One region of the Nitratireductor aquibiodomus genome, then DNA from elsewhere that is predicted to be linked to it. Evidence: riboswitches for the same ligand, from Rfam matches in the RefSeq annotation. Region 1 holds a riboswitch; each other region holds the start of a gene.
The links. A riboswitch is a leader RNA that binds a small molecule or an ion and turns the genes downstream of it on or off. The one in region 1 is predicted to bind thiamine pyrophosphate.
Positions count from the first base shown of each region.

Region 1 (7,341 bases):
CCGCTGTTATGCGTCTGTCCATGGCGGGCGCGTGTGGGATGGTCAGCGGCTCATCACCGAAAGCCACTCATCGACCCATGCCCTGCGGTTCTTTGCAACCTCCTCAGGTGAAAATTCGAGCGTCTTTTCCGGTTTCACAAGGTCATCGAAGACCGGGTTCAGCGGGCCGGAGATTTCTCCGGCCGGGAACATCCAGTTGGTTTCGGGAATGGCGTCCTGAAAGCCGGGACCGGTCATGAAGGCGAGGAACTTTTGCGCCAGCGGGTTCTTCGCTCCCGCAATCGTCTGTGCTGCCACTTCCACCTGCAGGTAATGGCCTTCCGCGAAGCTGGCTGCCTTGTAGCGCTCCGTATCCTCGGCGATGCGGTGATAGGCGGGCGAGGTGGTGTAGGAGAGCACCATGGGAACCTCACCGCTGGTGAACAGCCCATAGGCCTCGCTCCAGCCGGGCGTCACCGTTAGCACCTTGTCCTGTAGCCGGCTCCAGGCGGTGGCCGCCTCGTCGCCATAGACGGCCTTGACCCAGAGCAGAAGACCAAGCCCTGGCGTGGAGGTGCGCGGGTCCTGAATGGCGATCTTCAGATCACCCTCGCTCTCCACCAGATCCTTCAGACTTTCCGGCGGCGTCTCGATGGCTTCGGTGTCGTAGACGAAAGCGAAATAGCCATAGTCGAAGGGCACGAAAACGTCGTTCTCAAAGTCGCCCGGCACGCTCACTTTCGCCATGTCGATGCCATGGGGCGCGAAGAGGCCGGTCTCCTGCGCCTCATGGATCAGGTTGTTGTCAAGGCCAAGCACGATGTCGGCCCTGGTGGATGCACCCTCAAGCCGGACACGGTTGAGCAGTGCCACGCCATCGGCGACCGAAACGAATTCCACGTCGCAGGCGCATTCCGCCTCAAACGCCTTTTCCACCTGTGGGCCTGGGCCCCAGTCGGACGTGAAGCTCTCATAGGTGTAGACGGTGAGCTTTTCCTGGGCGAATGCCTGGCCGGAAAGAACCAGCGCGCCGAGCGCCAGAGTGGAAAGCAGGGTGGTGGTGCGCATTTGCGCCTCCTCTTTTCTGGTCTGGGAATGAGGCGCTGTCCGAAAAGCGTCTAATCCCTCCGCCGGTATCAACCGGATCAGGTTCCGCGGGTTGGTTGGGTTCTTCCCAAGCCTCTCAGCCGACAATGCGTCGGCACCCCGTTAGAGCGACCGGGAAAATAGGGCGCGGTGCGCAGCTCCGCAAGGGGGGTGAATGGCGCAAACGCCGTTGGCGCTGGCCCGCCGGCATGATATGGGCCTCGCCCATGAGCCGATTTACCCTTCTCCTTGGCGGAGACCTCACCCGGACACCGGCCCTCGATGCCGAAATCGCCGACAGCCGCATCATCGCAGCGGATTCGGGCATGCGCCATGCTGCGCTTCTGGATGTGAAGCCCGAGCTCTGGGTGGGGGATTTCGATTCCGTGCCCGACGGGTTTGAGGATGCCTATGCCGACGTGGCGCGCCGCACCTTCCCCTCCGAGAAGGACAAGACCGACGGCGAGATCGCGATTGCGGCAGCTCTGGAGGCAGGGGCGACAAGCCTTCTGCTGGCCGGCGCCTTCGGAGGCGAACGGGCCGACCACATGTTCCTGCATTTCGCTCAGGCATTGCAGCTCTCCGAGCGCGGCATTGCCGCGAAGCTGACGAGCGGGCATCAGGAAGGCGTGCCGCTCGTCTCCGGGCAGCGCCACAGCTTCGCCTATGCTGATGGCACACTGTTTTCGATCCTCGGCTTTTCGGAGCTTTCCGGCCTCACGGTCGAAGGCGCGAAATGGCCGCTCGATGCCGTGGAGGTGCCGTTCGGATCATCGCTCACGCTTTCCAATGTGGCGGATGGCGGCCTTTCCATCACGCTCATGAAGGGCCGGGCGCTGTTCATGGCGCATCTACTGAATGACGGAGAACGCTGAACCATGGCGCCGCCCCTTTTAAAGCTGGATGACATTCGTTTGACCTTCGGTGGCACGCCGCTGCTTGCCGGTGCCTCGCTGATGGTCGGCCCCGGCGAGCGGCTTGCGCTGGTGGGGCGCAATGGCTCCGGCAAATCGACACTGTTGAAAATTGCCGCCGGGATCGTGGAGTCGCAGGATGGCGAGATTTTTCGCCAGCCGACGGCAACCATACGGTATCTGCCGCAGACGCCCGACTGGCAGGGCTTTGCGACCGTGCGCGCCTATGTGGAGGCGGGGCTTGGGCCTGCCGACGACATCAACCGGGTGGCGCTTGTCATCGACCGGCTGGGTCTCACGGGCGATGAAGACCCGGCGACGCTTTCTGGCGGTGAGGCGCGGCGGGCGGCACTTGCGCGCGTGCTTGCACCGGAGCCGGATCTGCTACTGCTCGATGAGCCGACAAACCATCTCGACCTTGCCACCATCGAGTGGCTTGAGGAAGAGTTGCAACGGACCTCTTCCGCTTTGGTCACGATCTCGCATGACCGCCGATTTCTGGAAAAGGTAAGCCGCGCAACCGTGTGGCTCGACCGGGGTGTGACGCGCCGGCTCGACAAGGGGTTCGCCCATTTCGAGGACTGGCGCGATCAGGTGCTCGAAGAGGAAGAACGCGAGCAGCACAAGCTCGCCCGCAAGATCGAGCGTGAAGAGCACTGGCTGCGCTATGGCGTGACCGCGCGCCGCAAGCGCAATGTGCGCCGTCTGGGAGAGTTGCAGGCGCTGCGCGAGAAACACCGCAGCCACCGCGGCGCGGAAGGCGTGGCGACCATGGCGGCGAGCGACGCTGCCGAATCCGGCAAACTCGTCATCGAGGCGAAGGGGCTCGCCAAATCCTATGACGGGTTGCAGGTGGTCAAGGACTTCTCCACGCGCATTCTGCGTGGCGACCGGGTTGGTCTTGTCGGGCCCAATGGCGCCGGCAAAACGACGCTGATCAACCTTTTGACAGGCAAGCTTGAGCCCGATGAGGGATCGCTGCGGCTCGGTGCCAATCTGGAAATCGCCATTCTGGACCAGAAGCGAGCGCTCGATCCGCTGGAGACGCTTTCTCACTTCCTGACCGACGGGCGCGGCGACAGCGTCGTCGTCAACGGGCAGGAGCGGCACGTCGTTTCCTACATGAAGGACTTCTTGTTCAAACCGGAGCAGGCGCGCACGCCGATCCGCGAGCTTTCGGGCGGTGAGCGCGCGCGGCTGGTTCTGGCCCGGCTCCTCGCACGGCCGGCCAATCTGCTGGTTCTCGATGAGCCGACAAACGATCTCGATATGGAGACGCTCGACCTTCTGCAGGAGCTTGTCGAGGACTTTCCCGGCACGGTGCTGCTCGTCAGCCATGACCGCGATTTCCTCGACCGTACGGTGACGAGCACCATTGCGCCTGCGGGCGATGGCCGCTGGATCGAGTATGCGGGCGGCTATTCCGACATGATGGCGCAGCGCAAGGGCGAGGAGCTGGAGCGGCGCAAGGCGCGCGGCGCCGAGCAGCAGAAGGCGAAGCCCGCCGGCAATGCGGGCGCGCCCAAATCGGCTGCCAAGAAGCTCTCCTACAAGCAGAAGTTTGCGCTGGAGACACTGCCCAAGAAGATTGATGAGCTGGCGGATGAGATCGCGGCATTGGAAGAGAAACTCGCCGATCCGAACCTCTACACGCGGGATGCAGCCGCTTTTCAGCGCTTTTCCAAAGAGCTGGACACCGCGCGCGCCAGCCGTGAGAAGATGGAAGAAGAGTGGCTGGAACTTGAAATGCTGCGCGAGGAGGTCGAGGGCGCATAGCAGCTCTTGCTTTTTTGGACGCCGACTTCAAAGCCCCCTTCTCCCCGCAGGCGGGGAGAAGGAAGCCGTCATTCGCCCGCCTTCACCGCTCGCTAACCGGACTGGTTCAGAATGCCGCGTATGGACCAGGATTTCCTCATTTCCGCAAAGCCCGACCTCCAGAAGGCCCGTACCAGGTGGCTTGCCTCGCTGGCCGATGAGCGGCGTCTTTCGGCGCTGACCGTCGATGCCTATGAGCGCGACACGCGGCAGTTTCTGCAGTTTCTCACAGGGCATTGCGGCGAGGCACCAGGTCTCGCTGACATTGCCGAGCTGCGCCCGGCGGACCTGCGCGCCTTTCTGGCCTTTCGGCGGGGCAGGGGGGCGGGAGCGCGCACGCTCGGGCGCGGGCTTGCCGGGGTTCGCTCGTTTCTGCGTTATCTGGAGCGTCGGGGGCTGGTGAACGCAGCGGCTGCGGCTGCGCTGAAGGCGCCGCGTGCTCCGCGCGCGCTGCCCAAGCCGCTAACGGCCGCCGATGCACGCAAGGTTGCCTCGGGCGAGGGGCAACTTGCCGAAGAGCCATGGATCGCGGCGCGGAATGCCGCCGTATTCACGCTGCTTTATGGAGCCGGACTTCGCATTTCCGAGGCGCTTGGGCTTCTGGGCGGCCAGGTCGGGGAACTGCGCCAGGGCGCGCTCAGGATCACCGGCAAGGGCGGCAAGACACGGCTTGTGCCGGTGCTGTCGGTATCTGCCGAGGCGGTCGCCGAGTATCAGCGTCTTTGCCCTTATCATCTGGAGGCAGACGGGCCGCTTTTTCGCGGCGCGCGTGGCGGCGCCTTGCAACCGGCCATCATTCAGCGCGAGATGAAGCGCATGCGCTCCGCGCTCAACCTGCCGGAGACGGCAACGCCGCATGCGCTCAGGCATTCCTTTGCCACGCATCTTCTTGGGCGCGGCGGCGATCTGCGCGCGATCCAGGAGCTTCTGGGCCATGCGAGCCTCTCCACGACGCAGGTCTATACGGGCGTGGACACGGCGCGGCTTCTCGAAATCTACGATGCCGCCCATCCGCGGGCCTGAAGCCATTGCACGCAATTTATGGTGGCGGATTAACGGTTTCGCCGGGATTTGCCGCTAGCGTGGCACCATGAAAACGCATGCAAAAGCTACCACCGCGACCGAGCGGCTTGTTGACCGCCTTTTTCTGTGCGCTGCTGCCTTTCCGCTTTTCCTGCTTCTGGCGCTGGTCCTCGGCCTGTCGATGGCGAAGCCGGCAAAGGCGGATGAGATTGTCTGTTCGGGCACAAACCTCCTGACGGAACTCGCTGCCGAGAACCCGGCCGCGCTTGAAGAGGTGCGACGACAGGCGGCGGAGACGCCGAATGGCAGCGGACTCCTTTGGCGGGTCGGGAAGGAGGGCGTTGCGCCCTCTTATCTTTTCGGCACCATGCATATGAGCGACCCGCGCGTGGTCACGCTCCCCAGGGATGCCCGCGAGGCTTTCGACGGGGCGGAGCGTGTCGTTATCGAAACCACCGACATTCTCGATCAGTCTAAGATGGCCGCGGCGATGTTCAAACGGCCGGACCTGATGATGTTCACGGGCAAGGAGACGCTGGGCGATCACCTCGATGAGGCGGAGCGTGAGGCGGTGGCGGATGCACTCAAGGCGCGCGGCATACCGTTTGCCAGCGTCAAGAAGATGAAGCCCTGGATGCTGATCTCGCTGGTGGCGCTGCCGGTGTGCGAGATCGAGCGCAAGGAAGCTGGTATGCCGATCCTGGATATCAAGCTCGCAGAGGATGCCCAGAACGCCGGCAAAGAGCTTCTGGGTCTTGAGACGGCGGTTGAGCAACTGGACGCCATGGCCTCCCTGCCCATGGAAATGCATGTGCGCGGCCTGGTAGAGACGCTGGCGCTTGGCGACGGCCTGAACGACGTGATGGAAACCATGGTGTCGCTCTATGCCGAAGGCGAGACCGGCATGTTCTGGCCGCTGATCCGCGTTGCGATCCCCGAACAGCAGGGTGCATCAGGGGATTACGCCGCTTTCGATCGGGCCATGGTCAAGGCGCGCAACGGCACGATGGCCGAGCGGGCGCGGCCTATTTTGAATGAGGGCAATGCCTTCATTGCGGTCGGGGCACTGCATCTGCCCGGTGAGGAAGGGCTCATCGAACTCCTGCGTGCGGACGGTTATACCGTCGAGGGTGTCCGGTAAATTTGGGGTTCCGGCTAACTAATTGCATGTTATCTTTCCGTCGGCGTTGGGGAGCGTCATTTGGAGCGCTGTCATGCAGGACGAAAACCACAAAAAGAAACCCCAACATCGTTCTGCCGGTTCGGAGGGAACACGGGGTTTTGTGATTGGCGCCGTTGGAGCGGCGATCATGATCCTCGCTTTCATGGCGATTTCAGGAAGCGGCTTTTTCGGCGAGGACGTCACCGGGACGTCCGACACCGTCTCCGACAGTGTACCCATGGGCGACGACGGATAGAAAAAGGCCCCGAAGCTTTCGCGCCGGGGCCCTGTTGTCTGTAAATTCCTGTCGGATCACATGTGGATCGGCTTGGCGAAGGTGGCGAGAGCCGCTTCCTTGACCGTTTCCGACATGGTGGGGTGCGCGTGGCAGGTGCGGGCCAGGTCTTCCGACGAGCCGCCGAACTCCATCAGAACCGCTGCCTCGTGGATCATTTCGCCGGCGCCGAAGCCGACGATATGAACGCCCAGCACGCGATCCGTCTTCTTGTCGGCGAGCACCTTCACGAAGCCGTCCGTCTTGAGCATGGAGCGGGCGCGACCGTTGGCCGAGAAGGGGAATTTGCCGGCGTTGTATTCTACGCCGGCCTTCTTCAGCTCTTCCTCGGTCTTGCCGACGGAGGCGACTTCCGGGCTGGTGTAGACCACGCCGGGGATCACATCATAGTTCACGTGCCCGGCCTGGCCGGCGAGGATCTCGGCCACGGCGACGCCTTCATCCTCGGCCTTGTGCGCCAGCATCGGACCGGCAATCACGTCGCCGATGGCGTAGATGCCATCGACATTCGTCTTGAAATGCCCGTCGGTCTTTACGCGTCCGCGCTCATCCAGCTCCACGCCCACGGCATCAAGGCCAAGGCCCTCTGTGTACGGCTTGCGGCCGGTCGCAACGAGAACCACATCCGCTTCGACGGTTTCCGCATCACCGCCCTTTGCCGGCTCAAAAGTGACCTTCGCGCCCTTGCCGGCCTTGGTCACGTCCGTGACCTTTGCGCCGAGCTTGAACTCGAAGCTCTGCTTGCCGAGCATGCGCTGGAACTGCTTGGCGACCTCGCCGTCCATGCCGCCGAGAATCGTGTCGAGATATTCGACCACGGTCACCCTGGCGCCAAGGCGGGCCCAGACGGAGCCGAGCTCCAGCCCGATTACGCCGCCACCGACAACGATCATGTGCTCAGGAACCTTGGAAAGCTCCAGAGCGCCGGTGGAGGAGACGATCACCTTTTCGTCGAACTTCACGTCGACGCCGGGAATGCCGGCGACGTCGGAACCCGTGGCGATGACGATGTTTTTCGTCTCGACGGTCTGTTCCTTGCCGTCGTCGCCCTTAACGCTGACCTTGCC
Region 1 is NZ_FNSL01000001.1:1,962,757-1,970,097, reverse strand. Features, by position in the region: gene thiP (thiamine/thiamine pyrophosphate ABC transporter permease) at 1-22, opposite strand, end outside; gene thiB (thiamine ABC transporter substrate binding subunit) at 43-1,047, opposite strand; TPP riboswitch at 1,085-1,198, opposite strand; gene BLW55_RS09345 (thiamine diphosphokinase) at 1,293-1,940, shown strand; gene BLW55_RS09340 (ABC-F family ATP-binding cassette domain-containing protein) at 1,944-3,755, shown strand; gene BLW55_RS09335 (tyrosine recombinase XerC) at 3,876-4,817, shown strand; gene BLW55_RS09330 (TraB/GumN family protein) at 4,885-5,958, shown strand; gene lpdA (dihydrolipoyl dehydrogenase) at 6,292-7,341, opposite strand, start outside.

Region 2 (7,341 bases), on a different contig from region 1:
TGCAGGTGTGATGACGGCGATCGGCGCCGCCGCCACGGTCTCTGCGCAGGCCGAGACCTGGCGCATGGCTCACAAGATGCCGCCGGACAGCATTGAGGGTGAGCTTTTCCAGTTCTTCGCCGACAAAGTGGTTGAAAAGACCGGTGGTGAGGTTGAGATCAAGGTGTTTCCGAACGAGCAGCTCGGTTCCGATGACACCGTTCTTGAGCAGCTCCAGATCGGCACCGTGAACGTCTATCCCGAGGGCACCAGCTATCTTCAGAAATGGGTTCCGGACATCAAGTTCACCTCGGCTCCGTTCCTGTTCGACGACCGCGAGCACTGGGTCCGCTTCATGCAGTCCGATCTGGTGAAGGGCTGGTTCAAGCAGATCGAAGACGAAGCCGGTATTGCGCTGATCGGTTCACCGACCGCCTTCCTGCGCGGCCCGTACCGGGTGATGGTCACCGACAAACCGTGGACAAATCTGCAAGAAATGCAGGGCACGCGCCTGCGCATGCATCCTGACGAGCTGGCCGCGGCCGCCTGGCGTCATCTTGGTGCAGAGGTTCGCACACTTGCCTGGACGGAAGTCTACGAATCCATCAGCCGCGGTATCGTCGATGCGGTGAACAGCCCTATTGCACTCGTCGAACCGATGAAGTTCTACGAGGTGGCGCCTCACGTCATCCGTCATGACGAATATCCGCAGGGCATGGCCTTCATGACCAACGCGAAGCGCTGGAACGCTCTTTCCGACGAACGTCGTGCGCAGATCCTGGACGCTTTCGCCGAGATGGCGGTGGAATCGGAAAAGCGTATGAACGCGGCGGCCGACAAGGATCTTGAGGCCATGAAAGCCAAGGATGTCGCCTATTCCGAGCCTGACACGTCTGACTTCGTCGAGCGCATGGGAAGCTTCTATCAGGAGATGGAGGAAAAAGGCGAGCTCCCCGAAGGGTTCCTCGATGCGGTTCGCTCCTCGCGCACCGAATAGGTTTCCTTTGAACTCACATTGATGGGGAGGTTCCATGCCCGTCCTGGATCGAATCCTGGCCGTTATAGACCGGCTGTTTCTTGTGGGAGCGAATGCGGCCTTGTTCGCCATGCTCCTTGTGACCGCACTCAACGTTGCGTCACGTGCGTTTCTCGGCCAGGGGGTGGTCTGGGCCTTCCCCATCAGCATCGTCTGCTTCGTGTGGATGAGTTTTCTGGGCTTTTTCGTCGTCTACCGGCAGAACAAGGACATCACCGTCGACTTTCTGCTGAACGCGACCCCGCCCCCGGTGCGTCGCGCCGGGCGGATGCTGGTGGACATCGCCGTCATCGCGCTTTTGCTCATCATCCTGCGTGAGGCACCAGAACTGATCCAGCGTCAGGTGGGCAATATCGAGATGGTCGGCATCCAGCGCTATTGGCTGAGTGTCCCCTTCTTCGTCTCCTGCGGGCTCATCGCCCTGCATTTCTTCAGCGACTTCGTCCATGCCCTTAGAGGGCATCCGGAGCCTGAACATCATCATGTCGGCGACATCTAGGACCCGGGTAGAACCATGACCTTGCTTCTTTTCGCGGGCTTCGTCGCCCTCATCCTTCTGCGTGTGCCGATCACCATGGCGATCGGCCTGGCGGTGCTCTCCGCGCTCATCTATGCGGGCTTTTCCGACACGCTCTACATCATCCCGCTTCAGGTTCTCGACGGGGTCGACAACCCGTCCCTGCTTGCCATCCCCTTCTTCATCATGGCCGGCAATCTGATGAACGGCGTCGGCATGACCGACCGCATCTTCAACTTCGCCTCCGCGCTTGTCGGTCATATGCGGGCGGGCCTCGCACAGGTGAACGTTGTCTCGTCGCTGCTCTTTGCCGGTGTCTCCGGCGCGGCGGTGGCCGATTGTGCCGGCCTTGGCACGATCGAGATCAAGGCGATGCGCGAGCGCGGCTATCCAGCGCCCTTCGCGGCTGCTCTGACGGCGGCAAGCGCGGTGGTCGGGCCAATCATCCCACCCTCGATCAGCCTTGTCGTCTATGCGTTTCTGTCCAACACCTCGGTGGCGCGGCTTTTCCTCGCTGGCATCATTCCCGGCCTCATCGTCGGCATGTCGCTGATGGCATTCAACTACCTCGTCGCACTGAAGCAGGACTTTCCGCGCGAGGAACGCAAGAGCCTGCCGCAGATCGGCCGTTCCGCCATCGACGGTATCGCCGCGCTGGTTGCACCGGGCATCATCCTCGTAGCCATCCTCACCGGTTTCACCACGGCCACGGAAGCCGGCGTTCTGGCCTGCGTCTACACCATCGCGCTCGGCTTCGTTTACCGCACCTTCTCCTTCCGCATGCTCTGGCAGGCGCTGACGGAGACGATGACCATCACCAGCGTCATCATGATCATCATCGGCTTCTCGCATGTGATGGGCTGGCTTCTGGCCATCGAGCAGATCCCGCAGCAACTGGCGGACCAGATTCTTCTGTTCACCGAATCGCGCACGGTCTTCCTGCTCCTCCTGCTCGGCTTCCTGCTTCTGGTGGGCTGTTTCGTGGAAGGTGTGCCGGCAAAGCTGATCCTCGTGCCAATGCTTCTGCCGATCATCGACCAGTTCGGCATCGACCGCATTCACTTCGGCCTGATCATCACCCTGGCGCTTCTGATTGGCATTGCCACACCGCCCATGGGCATCGCGCTCTACATCGTCGCTGAGGTGGGCAAGGTGCCGTTCGAAAAGGTGGCGGTGGCGATCCTGCCCTTTCTCATACCACTGATCGTTGCCCTGCTCATGATCACCTTCGTGCCCGAGCTGGTGCTCTTCCTTCCCAATCTCGTTCTGGGGCCGGCCTGACGGCCGCCCCAATCAAACTCCAAAGCAAGGGATACTTATGAAAATCTCCGTCATTCAAATGAACTCGCAGGACGACAAGGCAAAGAACATTGCTGATGCGGAAGCGTTCGTCCGAAAGGCCGTTGCCGAGGACAAGTCCGATCTCGTCGTTCTTCCCGAGACTTTCACCTATATGGGCGGCACCGTGGAAAGCCGTCGCGCCAATGCGGAAACCTTTCCGGACGGCGAAGCCTATCGCGCCATGTCGGCTTTGGCCGCCGAACTGAAAGTGAACATTCACGCCGGCTCCATGGCCGAGGCTGCGGGCGAGAAGTGCTACAACACGACCATCGTGTTCGACCGGCAGGGCAAGGAGATTGCCCGCTATCGCAAGATCCATCTCTTCGACGTGAAGGTTCCGGGCGGCCAGAGCTATCTGGAATCCGACACGATGAAGCGCGGCGAGGACGTGGTCGTCTACGAGCTGGAAGGCGTGAAAATCGGTTGCGCCATCTGCTACGATCTGCGCTTCCCGGAGCTCTTCCGCAAACTGCGTGACAAGGGTGCCGAGGTGATCGTCCTGCCCGCCGCTTTCACGCTGCAGACCGGCAAGGACCATTGGGAACAGCTTCTGTGCGCCCGCGCCATCGAGACCCAGTCCTATGTAGCCGCATCGGCACAGATCTTCGGGCATGACGAAGGCAAAAAGCTGTGCTTCGGCCACTCTCTGATCATCGATCCATGGGGCGTGACCATTGCCAACTGCTCGGATCGCGTCGGCCATGCAAGCGCAACGATCGACACGGATTACGCAGCAAAAATCCGCAGCTCCATGCCGGTCGCAGATCATCACGTCGTCGCATAAGGAATACGCATATGTACCAGGTCAATTCGATGCCGGAGCAGCTGGCACAGGCCAAGATCGACAAGCTGATGCAGGTGGAGACCGCCACGGTCGGCCACTTTCTGCACGCAAACTTCCTCGACACGGGCATCCGCTCCATGCTGCCCAGGGTGCGGGCTGCTGGAACGGCGGTGACCCTGCGCCTGCCCCATGCCGACAGCACGCTCCTGCATTACGCGATGGACCATATCCGGCCCGGCGATTTCGTGATCATCGATCGTGCCGGCGACACACGCCACGCCTGTTGGGGCGGTGTCATCACCCACACGGCGGCCCGCAAGAAGGCCGCCGGTGCGGTGGTGGACGGGCCGGCGACAGACGTTGCCGATTTCGAGCGTCACGGTTTCCCCATGTGGTGCCGGGGCCCCTCGCCCATCACCACCAAGCTGCTGGGCGTTTCGGGCGAAATGAACATCCCCGTCAGCGTTGGCGGCGTGGTGGTCAATCCGGGCGATGCGGTGCTGGCCGATGAAAACGGCGTGCTGATCCTGTCTCCCGACGAAGTGGACATGGTGGCAGACCGCGCCATCCAGATGCAGGCGCGTGAAGTCGAGCTTCTGAAGCGCATCGACGCCGGCGAAAGCCTGCCGACCATTTCCGGCGCGAAAGCGCGCGTTGAGGCAAGCGCATAGGATCTCGACAACAGTATTGCGGTTGCGACCATCCTCCTTCTCCCCGCTTGCTGGGAGAAGGGGGTTTCGAGGGTGGAGGGTTGCGGTTTCAACCCTCCAAGCCGGACTTTCCCACACGTGTCCCCCGGCATCTGACATGGGTGCTTGACAAGAGTGCCCCTCTTCACTCACCTTGCGGCCTCACCTGGGGGGTCCCGCCAAGGGGCTGAGATTCTGCTGGGCATGGTTTTCCATGCAGCGCAGTGACCCGATGAACCTGATCCAGTTCATACTGGCGTAGGGATGGTGCATGCCTGGCGGGTCGCTGGCTCCTTCGAGCCGAAATCCATATCCATAGCGGATCGTCAGCGCTCTTCCTCCTCTCGGCACGAACTGGGTCTCCATTGCTGAACACGCAGAGGAGGCTCTGACCCATGGATGCTATCGCTCCGAAAGTGACAACCGGCCCGTTGCCGGCATCGCGCAAGATCTACAAATCCGGCACACTTCATCCCGATATTCGCGTGCCCATGCGCGAAATCGCCGTGCACCCGAGCGCCGGCGAGCCGCCGGTGACCGTCTACGATTCCTCCGGTCCCTATTCCGATCCGGATGCGCTGATCGAGATCGACAAGGGCCTGTCGCGCATCCGCGAGGCCTGGGTGAAGGCGCGCGGCGATGTGGAGGCCTATGAAGGCCGCCATGTGAAGCCGGAGGACAATGGCTTTGTTTCCGGTGACCGGCTGACGCCTGAGTTCCCGACGCGCCACCAGCCGCTGCGGGCCAGGGACGGCAAGGCAGTCACGCAGCTTGCCTATGCGCGGGCCGGCATCATCACGCCGGAAATGGAGTATATCGCCATCCGCGAAAACCTTGGCCGCGAGCAGGCGAAGGCCGCGCTGGTGCGCGATGGCGAGAGCTTTGGTGCCGCGATCCCCGATTTCGTGACGCCGGAATTCGTGCGCGACGAAGTGGCGAAGGGCCGGGCGATCATCCCCGCCAACATCAACCACCCGGAAGCCGAGCCGATGATCATCGGCCGCAATTTCCTTGTGAAGATCAACGCCAATATCGGCAATTCGGCGGTCACCTCCTCCATGGCCGAGGAGGTGGACAAGATGGTGTGGGCGACGCGCTGGGGCGGCGACACGGTGATGGACCTTTCCACCGGCCGCAACATCCACAACATCCGCGAATGGATCATCCGCAACTCGCCCGTGCCCATCGGCACCGTGCCGATCTATCAGGCGCTGGAGAAGGTGAACGGTATTGCCGAGGATCTGAACTGGGAGGTGTTCCGCGATACGCTGATCGAGCAGGCCGAGCAGGGCGTCGACTATTTCACCATCCATGCGGGCGTGCGGCTGCACTATATCCCGCTGACGGTCGACCGGGTGACGGGCATCGTCTCGCGCGGCGGCTCGATCATGGCCAAGTGGTGCCTGCATCACCACAGGGAGAGCTTCCTCTACGAGCATTTTGAGGAAATCTGCGACATCTGCCGCGCCTATGATGTGTCCTTCTCGCTGGGCGATGGCCTGCGTCCGGGCTCCATTGCCGATGCCAATGACGCCGCGCAATTTGCCGAGCTGGAGACGCTGGGCGAGCTCACGCAGATCGCCTGGAAGAAGGATTGCCAGGTGATGATCGAGGGCCCCGGCCATGTGCCGATGCACAAGATCAAGGAGAATATGGACAAACAGCTCGATGTTTGCGGCGAGGCACCCTTCTACACGCTCGGGCCGCTCACGACCGACATTGCGCCGGGCTATGACCACATTACGAGCGGCATTGGCGCGGCAATGATCGGCTGGTTCGGCACGGCCATGCTCTGCTACGTCACGCCGAAGGAGCATCTGGGCCTGCCCGACCGCGACGATGTGAAGACCGGCGTCATCACCTACAAGATCGCGGCCCATGCGGCGGATCTGGCCAAGGGGCATCCGGCAGCGAAGATCCGCGACGATGCGCTTTCGCGGGCGCGTTTCGAGTTTCGCTGGGAGGACCAGTTCAACCTCTCGCTTGATCCCGAGACAGCGCGCAACTTCCACGACGAGACGTTGCCCAAGGAAGCGCACAAGGTGGCGCATTTCTGCTCCATGTGCGGGCCGAAATTCTGCTCCATGCGCATTTCCCACGACATCCGCGCCGAGGCGCAGAAAGAGGGCATGGCCAAGATGGCGGAGAAGTTCCGCGAGGGCGGCGATCTCTACATGCCGCTGGAAAAGGTGGTCGAGCCCGGGGAGTGATCCATGCATGTCCTTGTTCGTGGGGCGGGCGTCGCCGGCCTCACGCTGGCGCATGAGCTGGTGCGGGCGGGTGTGCGAGTGACGGTGTGCGACACCCGCTCCGGCCCGGCGGGCAGCGCCTCGTGGCTGGCCGGCGGGATGCTGGCACCGTGGTGTGAGCGCGAGAGCGCGGAGGAGCCGGTGCTCACGCTCGGAAAGAGCGCGGCAGACTGGTGGGAGGCCACCCTTCCCGGCCATCTGCTGCGCAATGGAACGCTCGTTGTCGCGCCGGCGCGGGACCGGGCGGAGCTCGACCGCTTCGCCGCGCGCACTGCCGGAAATGAATGGCTGGAGGGCGAAGCGGTGACCGCGCTGGAGCCTGATCTTGCGGGCCGGTTTCGCCGCGGGCTTTTCTTTCCCGGCGAGGCCCATCTTGACCCACGGCGGGCGCTGACGGCGCTTGCCGAGGGGTTGAGGAAGGCCGGTGTTCGTTTCGTCTGCGAAATGGAGGTCGAGGCGGACAGGATTGCCGATTGCACCGGCATGGCGGCGGCGGATCCGGAGCTGCGCGGGGTGCGGGGTGAGATGCTTATTCTCAGGACGCAGGAGATCAACCTGTCACGCCCGGTGCGGCTGCTTCATCCGCGCATACCGGTCTATATCGTGCCGCGTGCGGATCACCATTTCATGGTGGGCGCGACGATGATCGAGAGCGATGACGATGGGCCGATCAGCGCCCGCTCGATGATGGAATTGCTCAACGCGGCCTACAGCCTGCATCCGGCCTTTGCCGAGGCGAAGATCGT
Region 2 is NZ_FNSL01000002.1:235,458-242,798, reverse strand. Features, by position in the region: gene BLW55_RS20310 (TRAP transporter substrate-binding protein) at 1-976, shown strand, start outside; gene BLW55_RS20305 (TRAP transporter small permease) at 1,011-1,514, shown strand; gene BLW55_RS20300 (TRAP transporter large permease) at 1,530-2,813, shown strand; gene BLW55_RS20295 (carbon-nitrogen hydrolase family protein) at 2,851-3,657, shown strand; gene BLW55_RS20290 (RraA family protein) at 3,669-4,328, shown strand; TPP riboswitch at 4,504-4,629, shown strand; gene thiC (phosphomethylpyrimidine synthase ThiC) at 4,742-6,556, shown strand; gene thiO (glycine oxidase ThiO) at 6,560-7,341, shown strand, end outside.
Region 2: it holds a riboswitch for thiamine pyrophosphate, as region 1 does, so the genes downstream of both, thiC (phosphomethylpyrimidine synthase ThiC) here and thiB (thiamine ABC transporter substrate binding subunit) in region 1, are expected to answer to the same signal.

Region 3 (7,341 bases), on a different contig from region 1:
ACTGGAAAAAACCGCACATACCATCTAGGTTGCGGGCATGGATTCGCCCGTTTCTTTTCCATCTTCAGACGCAGCCCTGCCGAAATGGGCAGTGTCGCGCGGGGCTGCCTCGAGCGAGCGCGATGCCGGTTTTGCCGCCGGTGTTGCGCTTGGGGCGCTCGATGATCTTGTGCGGAGTGAACCCGCCTGGTCGGGCTGCTGGCGCGCGCGCCAGGCGCTGAAATGCGCCGTTGCCGCTTCAAGGCTCATGGGACGGGGGGAGGACGAGAAGGCGCTGCGCGATGCCGTTCTGCTGACCGCGGCCGGTGACGATCCGGGCCCTGCGGGCAGGATATTTCTCGCCTACAGACGAATGGCAGCGCGCCGCTTCATGCCGTCCACGTCTTCCATAGCCGAACTCGCTGGCCTTCTCGGCATGGCGGTGGATGACAGGCTGGCGGCCGCCGTCGATCATGCCGAGGATGCGCTCCAGTCCGGAAGCGCGCCGCCCTTCGCGGCGGCAGAGCTCGTCCGGCGGATACTGGCGGAACATGCGGACGCCGAGCCGCTGGCATGGGCACTGGGGGATGGGTTAATCGCAACGATGTTGAACTGGCCTCGCCCGGTACCGCTTCTCATGGCGGAACGCTATGGGACCGCCTTTCGCGTGAGTGGGGAGAGCGGGCGGACCGGCCCGGCTGATCCTGCCTTTGCCCGGGCGGTGTGCCTCGCGCTGGTTCAGGGGACTGAGGGCGCGCTCCGCTCGGCTGGTGAAATATCTCGCCGCGCCGACACACTTGCCTCCGTTTTGCCGAAACTGCGCACAAAGGGGGCGGGCACGGTCGTTCAGAAACTGCTGGATGACGATGCCGTGCCGGCTTCAGCCCCCGGCTGCAATCTTTCCCGCTGGGCAGCCAAGCGGCTTTTCGAGCGGCTTGAGCATTTTGGTGCCGTGCGCGAACTCTCCGGCCGCGGGTCGTTCCGGATCTTCGGATTGTGAGGTCTGTGGATAGCCGGGTAATTTTTCATCCGGGCACCGTTTCCTGAACAAACTGCTTGCTTTGCGACACGGGATTTGGTTCGTACCGGGCATCCACAGGGGTGCCGCGTATCGCCGCGGCTGAGATGAGGGTGCAAATCCTCGGGCCCTAGAAGCTGATCTGGGTAATGCCAGCGGAGCAAGGAGGACAATCATGTTCGCAGGTGCGCAGCTTTCCCTTTATCCGATGACCGACAATTTCGTCGACGTCATCATGTCGTCGCTCTCTGCGTTCGATCCTTACCGGGACCGGTTGCGGATCGAGACCGACGACATCTCCACGCTCGTCGTCGGCCCGCCGGAAGTATTGTTCCCGGCGCTGCGCGATTTCTACGTCGCCGCCGCCTCCACCCGCCACCATGTGGTGCTGCGCGCCACGCTCTCGCGCGGCTGCCCCGGCGAGCCGGATGATCCGATCTGCAGCACCTCTGCACTCGCCAACCCGTCGGAGCCGCTCGCCGAACGGCAGAAGGCAGCACTTGCGGCGGTGGCCAATGCAAAGACCACATCGGAAACCGCACGCGCGCAGTTCTCGCTTTATGTGATGGGCGCCGGCGACCACATGGCGGAGATCATGGGCTGCATCGACTTTCTGAAGTCGAGCGGCGTCTTCGACCGCTCCAAGAATTTCTGCAGCCGTCTCACCGGCGATGCAGGCCCGGTTTTCGCGACGCTCGAACAGGCCTTCTGCAGGTTCGGTCCGCCCGAAGGCCATGTGACGGTCGATTTGACCGTTTCCGCCAACAGCCCCTCCACGGCCTGATCCCATGTCTAAGGGTCGGCCCCGTCCTGCGGGCGGACGGCTGGCGCGCGGCTTGCCTGCCCTGGCAAGCGTTGTCGGTGCGGTCCTCCTTTGGGAAATCTATGTGCGGCTGTCGGGCATTTCGCCGCTGGTTCTGCCCGCGCCCTCGCGCGTCATCGAACAGATGGGTGTCAACCGCGCCCTCCTGTGGGAGAACACGCTGCCGACGCTGAGTGCGACGCTGACCGGCTTTGCCTTCTCCGTCAGCATCGCCTTTGCCCTCTCCGTGGCTCTCGATTTCCTGCCGAAGCTGCGGCGGGCCCTGTTCCCGATCTTTGTCGTCAGCCAGACCCTGCCGCTGGTGGCCATCGCGCCGCTTGCCGTTCTGTGGTTCGGTTTCGGTCTCACGCCGAAAATCCTGCTCGTGGCGCTCGTCACCTTCTTTCCCATGCTGGTGGCGCTGGTCGATGGCTACGAATCCACCGATCCCGAGATCGAAACGCTGATGCGCTCCATGGGCGCGTCGCGGTGGAAGGTGTTCCGGGCGGCGCGCTTTCCCTCGGCCATGCCCTATTTCTTTGCCGGCCTGCGGATCTCCATCACCTATGCCGTGGTCGCCGCGATCTTCTCCGAATATGTCGGCGCGCGCGCCGGGCTCGGCATTGTCATCCTCAACGCCAAGAACAGTTTTCGCCCGGACCTCATGCTGGCGGCGGTGGTGGTCAGCTCGACGCTGACGCTGGTGCTCTTCGGTGTCTCGGCGCTTCTACAACGGGCGCTGCTGCGCTGGCGTGAAGCGGGGCAGACACGATGAGCGCTCTTGAAATGCGCAATGTGGGCGTGACGCTCGGCGAAACCGCCGTGCTCGACGATGTATCGCTGCATGTGGGGCAGGGGGAGTTCGTCTCCATCCTCGGCCCTTCTGGGGCGGGAAAATCCACCCTGTTTCGCCTGCTCACCGGCGCGCTTGCGCCGGATCGCGGCGAGATCCTGCGCGATTGCGCACCCTTGAAGCGCGACGGCCAGACCTTCGCCTTCATGCCGCAGCGCGACGCGCTCATGCCCTGGCGGCGCATCATCGATAACGTCATTCTGGGGCTGGAAGTGCAAGGCGTGCCCCGCGCCGAAGCGCGCGCCCGTGCGCTGCCGCTGTTCGCCGAGTTCGGGCTGGAAGGTTTCGAGCAACGCTATCCGGCAGAACTGTCGGGCGGCATGCGTCAGCGCGCAGCCCTCCTGCGCACGGTCATTCAGGCCCGCCCGATCCAGCTTCTCGATGAACCCTTCGGCGCGCTCGACGCGCTCACCCGCGCGCAGATGCAGCGCTGGCTGGAAGACCGCTGGCGGGCCGCGCGCTGGACCACGCTGCTCGTCACCCATGATGTGCGCGAGGCGGTGGCCCTTTCGGATCGCATCTATGTGCTGTCGCGCCGTCCCGCCCGCGTGATTTCCGAGGTCGTCGTCCGCGCCCCGCGCCCGCGCCTTGGCGCGCCCCTGCCGGACGATGCCCGCGCGCTGGAAGAAGACCTTTTGAACACCTTGCTCAGTCAGACAGGAGAAAGACCATGAAAAGCCTGATAGCCGCAGCCCTGATGCTCGGCGCGATGGCGCTGCCGGCAACGGCGCAGGAGCGCCTGAGCGTCGCGCTGGACTGGACGCCCAACACCAACCATGTGGGGCTTTACGTCGCCCAGGCGAAGGGCTGGTTCAAGGATGCCGGCCTTGACGTCGAAATCCTGCCCTACACCGACACCTCCTCTGGCACGCTGGTCGCCACGGGCGTCGCCGAATTCGGCATTCTCAGCTCCATCGGCTTCTACAGCCAGCGCGCCACGGGCGCCGACCTCACCGTGGTCATGGCGGTGATGCAGCACGAAACGGGCCGTCTCGTCTTCAATGGCGAGCGTGAAGACATCCAGCGCCCGGCCGATCTCGATGGCATGACCTATGCCGGTTTCGGCAGCGCGTGGGAGCAGGCCCTCATCTCCACCATTATCCAGAACGATGGCGGCAAGGGCGAGTTCGAGACCGTCACGCTCGGCACCTCCGCCTATGAGGCGCTTGCCAATGGCACGGTCGATTTCACGCTCGAGGTCAGCACCTGGGAAGGCGTGAACTCCGTGCTTCTCGACCGCCCGCAGCGCGCATTTCGCTATGCCGACTATGGCGTGCCGGATCAGCACACCACCTATCTCGGCGGTAACGGAACCTGGCTGAAAGCCAACCCCGAAACCGCCCGCGCTTTCGTTGAAGCGGCCCAGCGCGGCTATGCTTTCGCTGCGGAAAACCCGGATGAGGCAGCCGAAATGCTGATCGCTGAGACCGGCGGCATGCTCTCCAACCCGGAGCTGGTCCGCGCTTCCATGCAGGCCATCGTGGGCGGCGGCTACCTGCAGGACGAGGGCGAGCCGGTCGGCCTCATCGATGCGGACATGTTCGGCAACATCACGAAGTTCATGTTCGAGGCGGGCGTCATGCGCGATGCCGACGGCAAGCGCCTCGAGGAGATGCCGGACGTCTCCACCTGGTTTACCAATGCGTATCTGAAGCGGTAGACGAAACGGTCATATTATTTGACCCTGACTCTGGATCGTCGGCGTTCAGCCGGACGCACAAACGACGATCCAGGGTATTGATGGAGCATCGGACCGAAAAAACGGCTTCGCCTGTTCGGTCCGATGTTCTAGGCCTTTGCCTGATAGGTCATTGTCCGAACCACGTTCTGCACAGGACGTTTCTCGCCGGCCAGAACCTCGAAATCGAGCTGGTTTTCCGGTGGAACGAGGGGGCAGGTCACGAAGTTGGTGAAGGCGCAGGGCAGCGCGACCGCATAGTTGAAGTCGATCCAGTCGATGCGGGTGTTGGTCTCGTCGGTGAACTGCAGTTCGATGACGCGGCCTGCTCCATAGGTGATCGCGCCGTTGGTCTTGTCACGCACATGCGCGACCGGCTGCACGCCATGCGGCGTGTCCTTGCCGATGAGCACGATCTCGTAGCTCTTGCCCTTGTACTCGAAGGTGAAGGTGCCCATGCGTGGCGTGGACTCGCGCACACCTTCTTCTACCGTTTCGGCTTCGTAGTCCGTGCGCTCGGTGGGTGTGTAGAAGCCGGGGATGCGCCACTCGGGATCGTAATCGAAAGCGGTGACACCGGCGTCTTCCAGACGCGTGGCCTCGTGGGGGTCGCGCACGCGCACGCCGAAAAGCGGCTGGCCGTCATGCGTTGTGCGCAGAAGCGTTTCCACCTCGTTGCGGCCGAAATAGACCGGAAGGCTCTCGCCATGACCATAAGTCTGGTTGCGGCCCGGAATGATCTCCACCGGACCGGTGGGGTATTCGCCGTTCACCGACAGGTTCGGGCCTTCGGCGGGCGGGGTGAACATGATGCGTCCGTCTTCCACCGACCACGTGCCCGGCAGAAGGTCGAAGGTGACACCCTGATCGTCTTTCTCCAGCCAGTACTGCGCAACCAGCGAAGTCCAACCATACGGACGGAACATCTTGGCGACATGGGCATAGCGCCATTCGCGCCATTGACCTTCAAGGTGTTCTCTCGTGGGCATGTTCATCTTCCTTTCGAAGGATAGGGTTGTCTGCTTGCGCAAAAGAAAGTGGATGAGCCGGCGCTTCAGCCGGCCGGGCGTGTAAGCTCGTCGAGGAATGCGAGGACACCGCGCCACGAGCCTTCATCCGCCCGTGCGTTGCCTGATGGCGTGCCGCCATTCGTGTAGGGTACTTTCGAAACCGGGTGTTCGCGGCTCAACTGGGTCGAGGGCACGAAGGGCAGGTTGATCGCATGGCCGGCGTCATCGAAGTCGAGATGACGGACGAGGTGCGGGTGGTCGTGCCGGCTGAGGGTGGAAACCACCATTTTCGAATAGAGGCTCGATGGCCAGGCGCGGTCGTCGCGGCCTGAAACGAGCAGAACGGCGGCCTTCGTGTTCTCGATCGGGATGCGCGCGCGTGCGGCCAGATCGGTGTCCTTCAGCCCCTCGAAGAAGACGGAATGATGCCGGTTCGGTGGTGCTTCACCGCCCCAGGGGTGCCAGTGCACGGCCTTGTTGTCCTGCCAGAGATGGGTAAGCGGCTCACCACCCCGGGTCCAGGTCACGCCCTGCCAGCCGCCACGAGCGGGATCGCCCGCACCCTGTGCGCCATGCACCATGGCGCCGGGCACATAGGCGATCACGGCGGAGATGAGATCGGGGAAGGTCGCGCCGAGAAGCAACGAGAGTTCACCGCCGCGCGACTGACCGGCAACCGCCACGAAACCGTCGCGCGGCTTGAGCGTGCGGTGCGCCCAGTTGAGGCCGGTCTCCAGATATTCGAGCGGGGTCTCGGTGATGAAGGGCGACAGGCCCGGAGCCTTGAAATAGCCAAGCGCGAAAGCCTGATAGCCATGGGAGGCGTAAAGCGCGCCGCGCGGCTCGTTGATGCCGCCGCCGGAACCGTTGAGCACCACCACGACGGGATGCGGGCCGGGGCCTGCGGGCGTGAAGAGCGTGCCGACCAGACCGTCTTCGCGGATCTCCTGCCGCTCTACGCCTTCAGCTGCGAGGCGCTGGAGAAGCGCGCCCTGCGCCCTGACGCCGACGGCGGTTTCCGCCGTCAGCTCGGTCTTTAGCGGCTGCATGACGTCGTCCGGAAAAAGCTCCTGACTGTTGCTGTCGACCGGCTTCTGGCTCCAGATGAGACCCATTGCCGAGATTTCCGCATAGTCGCCGCCAACGGGCGCATCGCGCGTCAGATCAACGACGCCGTCGGCATCGGCCATGAATGTCGCTTGGCTGTACCAGACAACGCCGCCGGCCCGCACCGTCCGCGCGGAAATCGCGACGAGCTCGTCGGGCGCGAGGCCCGAAACGACAATGCGGCGTGGCTCGTCGATCAGCCCGTCAGCGGGGGTGACGGAAACAACGGGCGCGGAAGCAGGATTTGTCGTCATCTAAGGCACCATTTCTGCATAGGAGAATTTCAGCGGTTTGAGGAAGAGCGGTGCGGCATTGTCACTGCGCCCTGCCGGAAATGCGTGCGAGCTGTGCATCGAGGCGTTTTGCGAAATCATCGTCCAGCGCGGCTTCGGGCGAGCGCGCGCCGCCGCGCGGCCAGTGGCCGCCGCTTCCGGTCCAGTCGCTTTTGAGGGCTGCAAGCCGCGCCTGCCAATCAATGCTGTCTCCGGCCGCTTCAGGATCGAAGGCAAGCAGGAACACGCCCCGGCCTTTTGGGTCGTCGCGGCCACCGCCGGCGACGCCGGCCAGAAGTTCGACCACAAGGCCGAGCAGGGAGCCGACCTGTCCGCCGCGCGGCAGAAGTGCGGCGACCTCGGAGGCGATGGTGGTTGGCTGTCCTTCGCCATTCAGCGCAATTCCCTCCGGCAGGGGGGCGCCGGTGCTGCGGGCGTTGCGGATGTCGGCCATGGTGGCTGTGCTGCTTGCCACGTCGATCACCACGCGGTCTGCGCCGGTGCCTATGGCGAGGGCGAACGGATTGGTGCCGATGACGGCGCGCGTGCCGCCGTGGGCGGCGACGAAAGGCGGGCCTTCGGCCCCGGCGATCCCGACAAGGCCGGCATCGGCAAGATGGCG
Region 3 is NZ_FNSL01000002.1:118,485-125,825, reverse strand. Features, by position in the region: gene BLW55_RS19735 (DUF1403 family protein) at 38-979, shown strand; TPP riboswitch at 1,067-1,179, shown strand; gene BLW55_RS19730 (YkoF family thiamine/hydroxymethylpyrimidine-binding protein) at 1,173-1,781, shown strand; gene BLW55_RS19725 (ABC transporter permease) at 1,786-2,574, shown strand; gene BLW55_RS19720 (ABC transporter ATP-binding protein) at 2,571-3,326, shown strand; gene BLW55_RS19715 (ABC transporter substrate-binding protein) at 3,323-4,312, shown strand; gene BLW55_RS19710 (DUF1684 domain-containing protein) at 4,441-5,319, opposite strand; gene BLW55_RS19705 (acyl-CoA thioesterase/BAAT N-terminal domain-containing protein) at 5,385-6,701, opposite strand; gene BLW55_RS19700 (Ldh family oxidoreductase) at 6,763-7,341, opposite strand, start outside.
Region 3: it holds a riboswitch for thiamine pyrophosphate, as region 1 does, so the genes downstream of both, BLW55_RS19730 (YkoF family thiamine/hydroxymethylpyrimidine-binding protein) here and thiB (thiamine ABC transporter substrate binding subunit) in region 1, are expected to answer to the same signal.